DNA from 2 places in the Alteromonas sp. OM2203 genome. Region 2 is predicted to be linked to the other one. Evidence: predicted binding sites of a transcription regulator. Region 2 holds the regulator's gene; the other holds the start of a gene.
The links. Region 2 encodes FNR, which switches genes on or off when oxygen is low (the NO sensors DNR and NnrR bind a similar motif). Its sites were predicted from a motif close to TTGATCTAGATCAA; they were not measured.
Positions count from the first base shown of each region.

Region 1 (8,064 bases), 2.0 Mb from region 2:
ATATTACTCTTACATAGATAGTCGTTTCGGCGAGCGTGCCGAACTCATAGAAGACTTTTTAGGTACAGGCCATGGAGGTTCGTTGGAATTCAGTGGTGTTCTTTCGAAAAAACATGATGTTGAATGGTTTGTGAGAACAGACTTTGTTGAAAGCGTAAGCCGACTGTTAGCAGGTATCAAGCTGTCTTTCGAGGGCTGACGGCCAAGCACAACGCCATTCAAAAAAAGGCCCATCAAACGATGGGCCAAACAGCAAGAACGCGTACACACTTTAACAGTGCATAATAGATTACGGGGGTAGACTGCTAGGAGTTCAGTTATGCTTAATTACTTATTTTTAATTTCAGACGCTTTAAAGTCCTCGGCAGATTTATTAGACTTTAGACCAATAAGAGAGCTTATTCTTTCTTATCGATGTACTCATTATTTGCCCTGAAGAAATATCAAGGTGTGTTTGTGTCTAGTCGTTACGCCCAATTTAAAGAACAACTACCAATTTCTCGTCTTTCAGATGAAACGCTCCTCGCGTTTAGAGTGTTATTTGATGATCCACTCGACATTGTCGACCTCGCTCAAGACATAGCCGACTTAGCTCTTTACCCCGAACGGTTAAATGAGAGCTACCGAAAAGAATGGGAAACGTATGTCGTAAAAGCGTTAGCCCTTGAGATAAAGAAACAAGATAACTTAACGCCTGGAGAGTTTATTGAACTTATGATGACAAAAGTGGAGGACATTCAAAATAACAACGACACCTATTCAAATCTCCTTCGCCAAGTCCACCACGCTAAAAGCATTTTGTTATCAGACAACACCTTCGTATTTCCAACGCCATTGCGACAACAGCTCACTGCTTTTCTCTTGCCAATTTCTGCAATATCACCGCCTAAGAAGTGACCCAAGAGCCTTAATTACATGCGCTGATTGCCGCTCAGCCCACCATGACCCGAGCGGTGGGTGACGATATGATTGTTGATATTTACTTGTTAGCACCTTTATATTTGTACTGAGAAGGGCAGTAACCTCTATCCACGCCTTCTGGTCGCAAGCTCGCATGCTTTGTCTTCCTACCCGATACTCTCTCACGCCAGTTTTTGAAGGTTTTTTGTTTAAGGTTTTTACGCATGAGCTTTATTACGTCTTTCTCGGGTAGTCCAAACAAACGCTCAATAGCTTCAAATGGGGTGCGGTCTTCCCATGCCATTTCTATGACTCGTGATTCTTGCTCTTCAGTAAGTGCCATCTCAAACATCTCAATAAGTACTTTTTTAACTTCAATATTTACTCTATAGGGAACGATTTCGTTCAGTAAAAACCATAAATTCCGTGTTGCTAACTTACTCGCTAAATTACTCGCTAACGTTAGCAATAATAGCCTCATCCTCTTTTTCAAACGCTAGCTTTAAAAGCTCTGCTGCTGCTACGGCATCACTCAGTGCCCGGTGATGCCGCTCCATTTCGATATGGAAATGTTTGGTCAAGTTGGCTAGCGAATAGGACGGTAGGCCAGGGTAAGTTCGACGCATCTCGCGCACAGTACACATTTTAGGTCTTCTAAACGATTGTTCTAATCGAGCAAACTCTTGTTTAATGAATCCATAATCAAAGTTAACGTTATGTGCAACAAACACGGCATCCTGAGTAAAACTTGCGATATGATCCGCGACTTCAGAAAACAGCGGCGCGTCGGCCACCATGTCGTCTGAAATACCGGTAAGCTTGGTAATATTGCTGGGGATACGGCGCTGAGGATTAAGAAGGGTTTGAAACCTGTCTACCTCCTGTCCAGCCACAAGCTTCACCATACCTATTTCCGTAATGCGGTTGTAACTGTTATTGCCACCTGTTGTTTCGATGTCTACGACAACATAAGGTTGTTCAGGATCCCGTATCCAATTAACAGTCGTAACGGCTACATCAAACCCCGCTTGCTGCAAACGCTGGATAGACACAAGTTGGTTACGTCGAAGTTGATCGCCAGGGGCCTTTATCTCTTCAAAGCGAAGGGTGTTATCAAACACCATAATGTCGGGGAATCCGTCCCTCAGGTTGGCGAAGTCTTTACACATCATTCGTAGTAAGGTGTAAATTACCTCAAGTGAACCATGCTTTATTAGTGCTTCAATCGGCGTTAGCAAATAGCTTGACCACATAAACAAACTGTTTACTTTGCCATAATGCTGGGTCGCCATTTTATGAAGGTGGAATCGCAACTTTTCTTTAGTATCGAGCTTGCGCAGTAGGTCTTCAATACTAAGTTCAAACTTTGCATAAAAGTTGTTTTGCTTTAGCGAAAGTGGCCTGCGATCAAATTCAGTAACCAACGTATCCTCTTCGTAAAGCTGCTTCCAGAACGTAAGGCCAAACAGACTACGCCACAACCGATTCTCTGTGCGCCAGCCCTCAATTCCTTGCCTTGCGTAGTGGGCTAAAACACCTCGCTCTACCTGCTGATTTTGACTCACATCAATATCAAGCGTTCGGCTTGCGTTTCTGAGCATGTCAGTCACCGTACTGGTGCGCTTTTTATGATATTTGCGAGCATAAAAATCTTCAGCAAAAGCCAGCAGTGTATCCGACTGGGGATTATCTATGATGTCTTCAAGCACCTGCTTTACGCCATCCTGGTTACCGTCTTTGTAACTTTCCCTTAACCACTTTTCCTTTGCTTTGTCGCTTTGTGCTTGTTGCAGAACAGCTAACCCTTTTTGGCGGTCTATTCCCAATAGTTTGAGTCCAAGCGCATAAAGACATTGATCGCGATAAAAACTTGCCGATACGCCTTCTGTTTCTGGAAAGTCTGCCTCTGCGGTTGCAAGAAGCATATCATCGTTATAAGACGCCAACTGACTGTAGTGGTTAGCGTAGAACCATGCTGCTAGAGCGTCTTCCTTGGTATCAAAACGGGCCGTGTCGGTAACAGAATCAGAGCGCGTTCTCATTACGCCAAGATCGCGCATAGAAAATTGATTCAGGCGGCTTTTTGTGTTGCCGAAATATATAAAAAGTAGAAAACGAAGCGCACTATCAAAGAGACACACTAAATAATTTTCAAGTGATAACTGCTCAGGCCAACCGTGGGTTGAAATGTGCTCTTTCAGTCTTGTGACCAACTTTGGTTTGGTCAATGAAGAAAGACCCTGTGTACTGCCATACTCGGCGAGTAACGCAAGCAGTGCGTCTTTTGTTAATACACCCGCAATATCATTTAACGAAGCATGAGACAGGTCACCAAACCAACCATTTACCTTTAACCAGTCTATCTGCTCCTGCGGCGTGCTAACTTCGCTGTAATTAAACTGACTTCTATCTATTACCGCGTACTTGCGATTGGCAGCTCTCACCACAATGCATTGCTTGTCGTCATCCAATGCCCTGAAGCGTTCTATAAAATCAGTAGCTTCATCGCTTAACAGCGCACGGTTCGCTCCCTCGAAGAACCCAAGGAATTCGTGAAAGTGTGTTAGATAATAACGGGGCGGTAAATCTTTTCGCATGGTGCATCTTTGGCTGTAAAATCTTTGATAGTGTATATTTATACAGCCCATTTAATCAAATTAAATACAGCGCCTACACAAGGTTCTGCTTCTCCCATCCGCACTTTAAACTCGTACTCTCTGCTTCGCGACCCAACGAAAAAACGTGGCTAGCTGCTCGTCTTCAAGCAAAAGCGGCAAAGTATAAAAGTGTTTAGCTAACGTCATCTCATCATAAAATCGATGGATGCCACTATGACATTGCCTACAAATATAAATACCGGTTTGCAATTCTGATTTGGTGAAATGCTTTTTAAAGAAGTTACGACGGTGCATTTTTCGTGGGATCAAATGATGAAACGTAAGGCGTGTGTCTCTTTTGCAGCAAGGGCATTCGCCTACTTTATTTGTCACTTCTCAACCTTTATGTCTGTTTATTTTGGCCCAACCAAATCTTGTCTCTTAGCTTTTGCTTCTTTCAACAATGGGTAAATCCAGTCTTCTTTACATTACGTAACAAACAGCAATTGTGATTACGAAGGCGAACTTTTATGAGCTTAACCCGTTCTATGGACTTTTCATGCCCATACTGTATGGCACCGAACGACGTAGAGATAGATGAAGTCAATGATGTAGGGCAAGTTCAGGTACTTGATTGCCAAGTGTGCTGCCAACCTATTGAACTGACGACCTATCAACATGGTGACGACATACAGATTGAGGCTGAAAGAGAGAATGACTAAACAATTTACTCGGGCCGATATTGACGCCCTTGCACAGCGATATCGCGCTAATTTAATCAACAGCCTATCAGGGTTTAAATCTGCCACTTTAGTGGGTACGACCGACGGCAAGACAAACAATCTTGCAATCGTTAGTTCTATTGTCCATGTGGGTGCAAATCCTCCACTAATTGGTATGATCATGCGCCCACATACTGTGACGCGCGATACCCTTGGTAATATCAAACAGCAAGGGTTCTACACATTGAATCACGTTTCCACCGATTGGGTAGACAAGGCGCATCAAACATCAGCGCGCTATGCACCAGATGAAAGCGAATTTGATGCCGTAGGCTTAACGCCGCAATTCAGCGGATCATTTAGTGCCCCTTATGTGGCAGAAAGCGATATTAAAATGGGGCTCAAGGTTGCTCAGCACTTTACCTTACTAAATGAGACTGAAATGGTAATTGGCGAGATTCAAGAACTTTATATGCCAGAAGACATTGTTGATGAAGATGGGTATGTCGACATTGAGCAAGCGAAGACGGCTTGTATTTCAGGTTTAGACAGCTATCACAGTACAAAGCGAATAGCGCAGTTCTCATACGCTAAGCCAGATGTTGCACTAACAAAAAAGTGAACCTACAGTGTCATTGTGTGTCTGACAGACATGGTACTGTGAAGTTTATTTAATCTGGATCAAGCGAAAATTCGAAAATTCAGTCGATCTTTTTTCAAAAAGAGATAGTATCTAGATATGAAACAAAACCTGCCTCTTGGGGCAGGTTTTTGCGTTTAAGGCACTGAATAAAAAAGAATCATTATCGTTTCTATCTCTTAAGGAGAATGTTATGAAATCTGTAAATCGCCGTGACTTCTTAAAGCTATCGGGCTCTACAGTTATCGGTCTTACGCTAGGCGGAGTTGCGTTACGTGCACAAGCTCAAGAGCAGCTTAGCGCCGACGACCCAACAGCAAAAGCATTAAACTACACACCGTCTTCAACGGTTGAAGGTGCAAAATGTGCTAACTGCATGTACGTGCAGGGCGCCGATGGCGAGCAATACCGCCCTTGTAACATTTTCCCTAACAAACTGGTTAATGCTGACGGCTGGTGTAGCGCTTGGGTTAAAAAGCCTGGTTAATGTTGTATTTCGCAACGAGCGTTTTGAGAAAGTTAAAGCCCTTGATTTGAAATCGAGGGCTTTTTTGTTGAGCCTGTTATAGCGCGGCATCTAGTCCTTTTTCAATTCCCTTGAACTTTGGGTTGTCAAAGCGTGTGGGCAGCAATCCCGGCTTGATATAAAAGCCATGTTTAGCTTCAAATATACGCCCGACTTCAAGCACTTCTTCATCTTGCCACTTACCCCCAATAAAGCTGATGCCAACAGGAAGGTCTTTCACTTGCCCAGCCGGTACCGTCAGATGAGGATAGCCAGCTATTGCCGCTAAATACCCAATACCAATAAAGCCTACCGGAGAGTGGTCTCCATATACGCCATCTATAAGAAAGGATGGGCTATTTGATGGTGCCACGAGTACCTCAACGTTATGCTTTGCCATCAGTGCATCAATGCCATTTTTGCCCGCAGTATCTTTAATAAGGCTAAGTGCTTTTTTGTATTCGTCGCTTTCAATTGTCGCTGAAGCCAAAGACTTTTCAAAAATGTTCTGATCAAAGAGTGATAGCTCTCGCTCGGTTTTCTTATTGAACGCAATAAGTTCATCAAGGTTCCTTGCAGGTAGCTCTGCCGGAGAGCCAGCTAAATAGTCGTTGATGCTGTGATGGAATTCACTAAGTAAGACATTGTAAGAATCGGCCCAGAAAGAATCCGGCTGAGAAAAGTCACTGATATCCACCAAGGTTGCTCCCGATGCTTTAAGCTGCGCTAACGCTTTTTCGTAAACGGCGAGGACGTGTGGATTATCTCCTTGTCTGTACCTTACCACGCCTATTCTCTTACCTTTTAAGTCTGTTGCGAGCATTGAGGCGGAAGGTAGCTTTGGAACATGGGATTGGGCATCTTTTGTTGCGTTATCTTCTTCATCAACACCCGCCATGATTGCGGTCATCAACCATGCATCGTGCACATTCGCTGTCATTGGCCCTGCCGTATCTTGGCTAAACGAAATCGGCACAATATGCGTTCGAGACAGAAGGCCTACCGTAGGCTTAAAGCCAACCACACCGTTTATCGAAGCTGGGCAGATAATTGAACCGTTAGTTTCAGTTCCTACAGCGAGCGATGCCAAACGAAGTGACATTGCTGCGCCTGAGCCTGACGACGAGCCACACGCGCTTCGCGCTAGTATATGAGGATTGCGAGTAAGCCCACCGACGGCGCTCCATCCGCTGATTGAAGACTCTGAACGAAAGTTGGCCCACTCAGACAAGTTAGTTTTACCTAGGACAATGGCTCCAGCAGCTTTTAGCTTCGCCACAATGGGCGCATTGCGACCTGTATTATTGTTAAGAAGCGCCATCGAACCTGCTGTTGTAGGCATTTCATCACTTTCAATATTATCTTTTAACAATACAGGGATACCGGCTAAAGGGCCGAGCGCTTGCTTATTGGCTATTTGTCTATCGACTGCCTGTGCTTCGTTTAATATATTTGGGTTTAACGCAAGAACGCTGTTTACTTGATTGTCTAGCTTTTCAACACGTGATAAATAGCCTTTAACCAGCGCCGCCGATGTAATCTCTCCGTTGGCAATCGCTTGGGCTTGCTGGTAAGCAGGCATGTCCAAGTAACGCTCAAGCGTATTTTCTTGTTGTGCTTCCGAAGGGGTTGAATGAGAGACACAGGCCGAGCAAACAACCACCGTGACCAATAAAAAAGACCACTGCTTCAACATAAATCTTTCCTTAACAGATAATTCCAGTGTCTAGCATTACCGCTTTATAAAAGCGGCAAGTTTCAGACGTCAAAGTACTGATAGTTTCATATACCTTGTATCAGAAATAGTTCACTGTCTATACATTAAAATCTGTATTTATGGTGTTGTTGCATGTGGCAGCAGGTGAAGGAGACTCTCGAGTTTGTATTTATCTAGCAGCTGCTGATAACGCCCATTTTCAATAAACGTGCGAAGCTTATTATTAAACGTCACTCTTAATTCAGGGTCGGGAATAGCTGCACTGTATGGCGAAATAGGGAATAGCTCATGGAAGACAATTTCATCGCCCGAGTAAGCCGTATTATTTGACTTAAAATAGTTGAAAATATTCCTGTCGAGTATAACCACATCTACATGGCCGAGCATCAACATATCAACCTGTCTATCTTGCCTTGCCATCTCCATATATGTGGCCTGGTCCGCAACGATTTGGCGGAATGCTTCACCTAGCACCACATCAGCCGTTTGAAACGCAATAATGCTTTTGCCACGTAAATCTTCAATACTATTAATTTCAAACTTACTTTCAGCGCGAGTCACCGCAACGTTTTGATAGACAACATAAGGGTCCGACAAGATAGCTGGATCAAGGACGTGAGCTGAATTTTGCGTCAAACCAAGGTCAATCAAGTTATCTTCTAGTAATCTTGCTGTTCGCCCAAATGGCACGTAAATAGGCGACAAATCATGCCCCATATCTGCCAAAATAGCGCGCGCCACATCCACTTCAAAACCAGAATTTTCTTGTGAAATAACATAAGGTGGCTTATTCCACCCTACTACAACGTCAATTTCCTCAGATGAAACTGAAAAAGGTACCAACAAAAAGCTCAAAACAAGGGAAAAAAAGCGCATAAGGCCTCTGTTAGATTAAAAAACAAACAACCACCGCCTACTATAAGCGTTTCTCTAAATCGCACCAGTCGACAAAAGGTTAATATTTTAATTGCTTTTTTATATTA
Region 1 is NZ_CP183209.1:4,369,396-4,377,459, forward strand. It holds gene ACM0P2_RS19130 (hypothetical protein) at 1-199, shown strand, start outside; gene ACM0P2_RS19135 (hypothetical protein) at 457-897, shown strand; gene ACM0P2_RS19140 (TIGR03643 family protein) at 980-1,243, opposite strand; gene ACM0P2_RS19145 (exonuclease domain-containing protein) at 1,350-3,497, opposite strand; gene ACM0P2_RS19150 (CPXCG motif-containing cysteine-rich protein) at 4,028-4,219, shown strand; gene ACM0P2_RS19155 (flavin reductase family protein) at 4,212-4,841, shown strand; gene ACM0P2_RS19160 (high-potential iron-sulfur protein) at 5,053-5,346, shown strand; gene ACM0P2_RS19165 (amidase) at 5,423-7,060, opposite strand; gene ACM0P2_RS19170 (substrate-binding periplasmic protein) at 7,199-7,957, opposite strand.
Region 1: a site for FNR is predicted at 4,891-4,904, ahead of ACM0P2_RS19160 (high-potential iron-sulfur protein). Genes of this name have one in related genera too.

Region 2 (8,064 bases):
ACTGCGTTTCCTAATTGTTTCATTGTCTTTCTACGGTATGTCTACCTTCGAAGGTCCAATGATGGCAATTAAAACCGTTAACGCTTTATCTCACTACACTGACTGGACAATTGGTCACGTACACTCTGGTGCACTAGGTTGGGTTGCAATGGTTTCAATTGGTTCAATTTACCACTTAATTCCAGTGCTATTCGGTCAGCGTGCAATGTACAGCACCAAGCTAGTTAACGTGCATTTCTGGTTAGCAACTATCGGTGTTGTTCTTTACATCGTAGCAATGTGGATGTCTGGTGTACTTCAGGGTCTAATGTGGCGTGCAGTAAATGCTGACGGTACGTTAACCTATAGCTTTGTTGAGTCATTAGAAGCGTCTAAGCCGTTCTACGTGGTTCGTTTCATTGGTGGTTGTTTCGTGGTAACGGGTATGCTTGTTATGGCATACAACACATGGAAAACCGTTCGTGCACCTAAAGGCAGTATCGCTGCAGATCCAGCGACTCAGCCAGCGTAGTAAAGGAGACGAATAATGAAAAACGCACATGAGTTAATTGAAAAGAACGTCGGTCTGTTAACGGTATTAATTCTTATCGCTATCAGCTTTGGTGCCATGGTGCAAATTACGCCGTTGATGTTTCAACAGCAAACCATGGAACCGGTAACAGGCTTACGTCCATATACCGCGCTTGAGCTTGAAGGCCGTGACATTTACATCCGTGAAGGTTGTGTAGGTTGTCACAGCCAGATGATTCGTCCATTCCGCGCAGAAACTGAACGTTATGGTCACTACAGCGTTGCTGGTGAGTCAGTATGGGAACACCCTTTCCTTTGGGGTTCTAAGCGTACTGGGCCTGACTTAGCACGTGTTGGTGGTCGTTACAGTGATGAATGGCACCGAGTTCACCTGCTTAATCCTCGTAACGTTGTACCAGAGTCGAATATGCCAGGGTTTCCTTGGCTTGCGGAAAACACGCTAAATGGCGAGTTAACAGCTAAAAAAATGGAAGTATTCCGTGGCTTTGGCGTTCCGTATACCGACGAAGATATCGCGGGTGCGAAAGCGGCAGTACAGGGTAAAACGGAAATGCAGGCCCTTATTGCTTACCTTCAGTCTCTTGGCACACATTTGAAATAATATGGATCAAGGAATTGTAGGCAGCATTTTTACTGTCATCGTCTTTGTAAGCTTCATCGGTGTTGTGTGGTGGGCGTTTAGCGGCCGCAACAAGAAGAAATTCGATGAAGCTGCAAACTTACCGTTTGCAGACGAAGAAAAAGAAAAATCAAAAGAAGATTAGCAGGAGTCTCGAACTCATGAGTATGTTTTGGACAATTTGGATTTCAGTGATAACCCTAGGGTTGATCATTGGTTGCTACTTCCTTCTGCGCTGGTGCCTGTCTAACAAGACCGGCGTAGCTGAAGGCGAGTCAATGGGGCACGAATTTGATGGTATTGAGGAGTTGAACAACCAACTTCCTCGCTGGTGGACAATTATGTTCTACATGACCATCGTTTGGGGCTTTTTATATCTAGCGCTTTATCCTGGCCTAGGTGCGTATGAAGGTATTTTGGGCTGGAAGAGCTCTAACCAAAATATTCAATCGCTAGAAGAGTCTGTTCAAGCGCGTATTGACGCTAAAGAGCAAGGCTACTTGGTTGAGTATGACCGTGAACTAGATTTCGCTGCCGAGAAGTTCGATCCGATCTTTGAAGCGTATGCACAAGTTCCTGTTGAAGAACTGGCGAAAGACCCAGAAGCAAATAAAGTAGGTCAGCGTTTGTTCCTACAAAATTGCTCTCAGTGTCACGGTTCTGATGCACGTGGTCAAAATGGCGGCTTCCCTAACCTAACGGACAACGACTGGTTGTACGGTGGTTCAGGTGCGAAAATCGTTGAAACCCTTACGCTTGGTCGTAAGGCAGCAATGCCAGCATGGCTTGATGCGATGGGTGAAGACGGTATCGAAGAAGTGGTTAACTACGTACTTAGCCTAAGCGGTCGCGATGTGGACCCTCAGCTTGCAGAAGCGGGTAAAGCGCGTTTCGCAGCATGTGCGGCATGTCATGGTATGGATGGTAAAGGTAACCAAATGCTTGGGGCACCAAACCTTACCGATAATATCTGGCTTTACGGCGGCAGCCACAGAGCAGTTACAGAAACGCTTACTTATGGTCGTAACGGTGTAATGCCTTCATTCAAGAAAACCTTGGGTGAAGACAAAATTCACGTTGTTGCAGCGTACGTTTACAGCCTTTCAAATGATTAATGATTTAAATCATTAAATATCTTAGAAAGCCTCGTTACTACGAGGCTTTTTTTATGAGAAAATACAGCGATATACAAAGTGCTGTAGCGAGTAAAATTCAGACACTTTTATCTAATATTACTGACACTCTATTTGTGGGTACTACCTAACAGTGAAGCGTTTTAGGCAGTATTTATAAATATGTTGTTAGCGAATTAATCAAGAGTAAAAATTCTAATGAATAGACCCTGGTATAAAGAGTTCTGGCCTTGGTTCTTAATTGCCGTTCCAGTTATTACCCTGATCATGGGCGGTGTGTTGCTCAATCTTGCAATATCTACAGAAGATAGTCTGGTAATCGACGACTATTACAAAGAAGGTAAAGCAATCAACGCAAGTCTAGACAAAGAAGCCGTTGCAAAGCGTTTAAACATAACGTCGGACTTAACTATTACAGATGGCAGCATTGCCCTTGAATTTCACTCAGGTATTCCACAAGACGGAAACGCCGTTAAACTCAGTTTTTATCACGTGACGCTGGAAGATCGTGACGTAAGCGTATTGCTAAGCCGTGATGCCAACGGAATTTATCGCGGTTTTGTAGAAGAAAGTTTAGATGGTAAATGGCGAGTGTCGCTAACGCCAATTGACGAAAGTTGGAAAATTCAAAACACGATCTACCTTCCCCATGAGGGAAAAATAAAATTTAATCCGTAATGGCAGAGCACGATTGTTACCATTGTGGCTTGCCCATAGCGAACCACGACGAGGATAAGTTTAAAACGGTTATTTTAGGTCAGCAGCGCGACATGTGTTGCCCGGGCTGTTTAGCAGTGGCCGAAGCTATCGTATCGAATGGCCTTGAAGACTATTATCAGTTCAGAACTGAACCTGCTAAAAAGTCTGACGACGGCATTTTAGAAACCATCGATAAACTTAAGGTGTATGACGACCCCTCCCTGCAGGAGGAATTTGTTTTCGATGAAGGTCAAGATAAGCAGATACAGTTGACCCTTGAAGGTATTACTTGTGCGGCCTGTGGTTGGTTAATTGAAAAACAACTTTCGAAAGTAGAAGGCATAAAGCAAGTTGCGGTCAACGTTCAAGAGCGTCGCGCGCTAGTTACTTGGTCGCCACTGCAAATAAAGCTTAGCCAAATTCTTTCTACGCTGAAAAGAATAGGCTATGTAGGCTCGCCGTTTCATCCTGATGAACACGAGGCCAGCTATAAACGTGAGCAAAAAACCTTTCTGAAAAAGCTAGGGCTAGCGGGCATCATGACCATGCAGGTCATGATGTTAATGACAGGTCTCTACTTTGACTGGTTTGGTGCCATTGAGTTAGAAACCAGACAATATTTTTACTGGGTTGCGCTGACGCTAACAACCCCTGTTGTACTGTATTCTGGCAGCACTTTTTATATTGGAGCTGCCAAAGCGTTAAGCGCAAAAACGGTTAATATGGACGTTCCGGTTACGCTCGCCATTTTCGGTACTTACATTGCCGGAATACGCTCTACGGTTCTTGAACAAGGCGAAGTGTATTTTGAGTCTATCTGTATGTTCATTTTCCTGCTGTTACTCAGCCGGTTTTTGGAACATCGTAGCAGGCATCGCGCTGCGCAGATCTCCGCTAACATGATGCAATATGTCCCGGTTTCAGCCACGAAGTTAATGTCAGATGGCAGCGTTACCGAATGTCTAGCAAAACAACTACGAATAAACGACGTAGTACTGGTTAAACCCGGAGAGACAATTCCTATCGATGGCGTAGTAACCGAAGGTCATGCATCGGTTGACGAATCTATGCTTACCGGCGAGTTTAACCCCGTACGCAAAGAGAACAATAGCGTTGTTTACGGGGGTACGGTATGTCAAGACGGCAGCCTATCCATTATCGTAACCCAAACCCTCAAAAACGCACTGGTAAACCAAATTGTCAAGCTCCAAGCAAGTGCAATGGCTAGCAAGCCAAAAGCTGCGCAAATAGCGGATAATTTTTCTCGATACTTCGTTACCGCCGTGCTGATGATCTCAGCGTTAACCTATGGATTTTGGTCGTACCAAGGTAGCGACGATGCCTTTTGGATAACCATATCAGTGCTCGTTGCAACCTGCCCTTGCGCACTAGGTTTAGCCACACCATCAGCACTCACCTGTGCTATGGCAAAACTGAACAAGCAAGGTATTTTGCTTAAACGCGCCGATGCCTTAGAGCAAATTACGGGCATTGATACCATTGCACTAGATAAAACAGGCACACTCACGCAAGGCAAATTCACCATTTCAAATGCTTGGTATGCTGACGGCGTAGATAGTGACACGGCACTCTCTATCGCACGCGCGCTCGAGTCGCGCTCTGAGCATCCCATAGCGAAAGCATTCACAGAGAATAATACCCTTGGCGATGATAGCGCATCCGATTACACCGTTTATAAGGTAGTCAATTTTACTGTAGCGCCCGGAGGCGGAATATGTGGCGAAATCAATGACACCATGTTTTCAATGGGCTCTGCTGCGTTTTGCGTTCACGAGTCACAGCAAGAATTCATTGAAGACTACCCTTCAGCTAACGTCTATCTCACTGTTAAAGGCCGTATTATGGCAGCGTTTGAAGTGCGAGATACGCTTCGTGCTGATACGCAAGAAACCCTCGATATCTTGGCAAAAAGCCATAGGCTTACAGTCTTAAGCGGCGATACACAAAAAAACGTGGACTCACTAACTGCGTCATTGCCAATCGAAACAGCCAAAGGTGGGCTTACACCAGAACTTAAATACGAAGCTGTTCAAGCTATGCAGCAAGCGGGAGCCAAAGTAATGATGATGGGGGACGGTATCAACGATGCACCTGTTCTTGCCAGTGCAGACGTGGCAATAGCGGTTGGCAATGCTACCGATGTTGCTAAGACAGCAGCAGATGTTATTTTGCTTGGCGATCAACTTTTATCTGTTCCAACGCTTATAAGCACTTCTCACCAAGTGAAGAAGAAAATAAGACAGAACATAGGCTGGTCTGTAGGATACAACGTTTTGATTCTGCCCTTCGCCGTGTCTGGGCTACTTTCGCCGTGGATGGCTGTTGTAGGTATGTCGTTAAGCAGTATTATTGTCGTTACAAACTCAACGCGACTTTTGAGCAAATAGCATGAGCATTATTTACGTATTAATTCCAATCGCCATCATTATTGTTGCTGTCGCTATTGTAATTTTCTTTTGGGCGGTAAAGACCAATCAGTTTGAGGATTTAGACCGACAAGGCTACAGCATTCTTTTCGATGATGATTTGTCACCTGAAGAAAAAAAATTAGCAGAACAGCGCAAGCAGCTTCAAGAGAGCAAGGCAATCAAGAACAAAGAAGATAATGGACGGGATTAACTACTTCTCTGCTTTTCTTATCGGCTTGGCGGGCGGTGTTCATTGTGTGGGAATGTGTGGAGGGATCGTTGCGGCGCTCAGAATGGTCTCGCCAAAAGGCTCATCCGCTGTACCCTATACACTCGCTTACAACATGGGCCGGATTGCCAGCTATACGATTGCCGGTGCAATCACTGGCGCATTAGGAAAAATTGCGTCAGATTTCGTTCCCCTTGCCAGCTATGTCCTATCTCTTTTTAGCGGTGTTATGTTGCTTTTACTCGCTTGTTATTTAGGGAAATGGTGGACAGGCCTAACCCTTTTGGAAAGCGCAGGTAAAGGTCTATTTTCCAAACTTCAGCCTCTCTCTAAGCGGTTTTTACCGTTCAAAACCCCATTTAGCGCAATACCTTATGGCTTTATTTGGGGTTGGTTACCCTGCGGGCTTGTGTATTCAACCCTAACCTGGTCATTGGCCGCAGGCAACGCGTTACAAGGCGCGGGTATTATGTTTTTCTTTGGGTTGGGAACCTTACCCACCCTGCTTGCCGCCAGCGCAGGTAGTCAATATCTAGTGAGTACTTTTCAGCAAAGCGGCGTAAGGCAACTTATTGCAAGTATAATGGCTATCTATGCTATTTATCTTATTCAGGGCGCAATCCTATAAAAAAATAGGTATTATTGTCGTGTATAAATTATAAAGAGCAGGTTTTATGAGCAAAGGAAGCCAATTTTCAATCCACTGTCAGAACTGTAGTTTCAGCCATCTCTGTCTGCCTGTTGCATTAAACAAGACAGAAATTGAGTCTTTAGACGACATCATTGAGCGTAAAAAACCGCTGCATAAAGGCGATACGCTTATTCAAACTGGCGATACATTTCGTTCGCTCTTTGCCGTAAGAACCGGTTCTTTCAAGTCGTTCGTTACCAACTCTGAAGGTGAGGAGCAAATTACAGGTTTTCATTTTCCCGGCGACATTATCGGCTTCGATGCGCTGCGCGAAAATAAGCACCAGAGCTACACTTCTGCATTAGAAACAGCGATGGTCTGTGAACTTCCCTATGAAATGTTAGATGAAATGTCGGTTCAGTTTCCGAAACTGCGCCATCAGATAATGAGCTTCATGAGTGCAGAGATAAAGCAGGATCACGACATGATCATGCTTCTCAATAAACGAACAGCAGAAGAACGCTTACTCTATTTTATCTCCCACCTATCGCAAAGATTTGAGGAGCGAGGCTTTTCTCATCGTGAGTTTCATTTAACGATGACACGAAATGAGATTGGCAATTACCTCGGTTTAACGATAGAAACCATAAGCCGCCTGTTAAGTCGTTTCCAAAAAGAAAACATTATAAAGGTAGATGGCAAACTCATTACCATTCTAGATTTTGCACTGTTAGAAAATAAACTGTCTGCCCTTAACGGACCAAGTGTTGTATGTAGCGGCTAGGTTGTCTCTTCGTTTAAATTGTTTAAGAACGCGCGCAAAGCGCGTTTTTTATTACCTTTATTTTTTATTGTCCCAAGCACCCATAAATCGCCACACTAAAAATGCCTAAGAGAAATGCCTGAGAGAGTTGTAAAATTCTTGACCCAAAACAACACGTTTTTTCAAATGTCGTTTATAGTTAGTGAAGATGGACTAGAAAAATAGCTTTATTTATCGTCACATCAAGCTGTGTGCTTACTGGAGGGTGTTATGATTGAATATAAACGAATTCTTGCCGTGGTAGATGCTGAACGGGACAACCAACCTGCTTTAAGTCGAGCCTATGAACTCGCGTCGAAAACAGGTGCAACAGTGACCGCAATGATGGTGGTCTACGATCTATCTTATGATATGACCACCATGCTAAGCCCAGATGAGCGCGAAGCCATGCGCGATGCAGTAACTAAAGAGCAAGGCAAGTGGCTTTCTGAGCAACTTAGGAAACAAGGCTTTGCTGATACCGATATTGTAGTTGAGTGGAACAACCGTGCTTTTGAGTCAATTATTTACTACACGCTTAACAACCAAATTGATCTAGTGGTAAAAGCGACAAAGAACCACGATGATTTAGCCTCTGTCATTTTCACACCAACAGACTGGCATTTAATGCGTAAGTGCCCTCGCCCAGTGTTATTGGTTAAAGAGCATGATTGGCCAGAAGGTGGTGAGATCATCGCAGCCGTAAACGTAGGAAGTGAAGACGACGAACATGCTGCGCTTAATGACAAGCTTACAATTATTGCAAACGATTATGCGGCCTTATTGAAAGGAAATGTGAATTTAGTCAACAGCTATCCTTCTACTCCACTAAACATTGCGATAGAAGTTCCGGAGTTCGACCCCGATACCTATCATGATGCGGTTAAAAATCACCATCAATCCGAAATGCGTCGCCATGCTCAACAATATGGCATTTCCGAAGAGAAATGCATTGTAAAAGAAGGTTTGCCCGAAAAAGTTATTCCCCACG
Region 2 is NZ_CP183209.1:2,389,616-2,397,679, forward strand. It holds gene ccoN (cytochrome-c oxidase, cbb3-type subunit I) at 1-511, shown strand, start outside; gene ccoO (cytochrome-c oxidase, cbb3-type subunit II) at 527-1,132, shown strand; gene ACM0P2_RS10630 (cbb3-type cytochrome oxidase subunit 3) at 1,134-1,295, shown strand; gene ccoP (cytochrome-c oxidase, cbb3-type subunit III) at 1,312-2,265, shown strand; gene ACM0P2_RS10640 (FixH family protein) at 2,482-2,961, shown strand; gene ACM0P2_RS10645 (heavy metal translocating P-type ATPase) at 2,961-5,390, shown strand; gene ccoS (cbb3-type cytochrome oxidase assembly protein CcoS) at 5,392-5,622, shown strand; gene ACM0P2_RS10655 (sulfite exporter TauE/SafE family protein) at 5,609-6,268, shown strand; gene fnr (fumarate/nitrate reduction transcriptional regulator Fnr) at 6,315-7,055, shown strand; gene uspE (universal stress protein UspE) at 7,305-8,064, shown strand, end outside.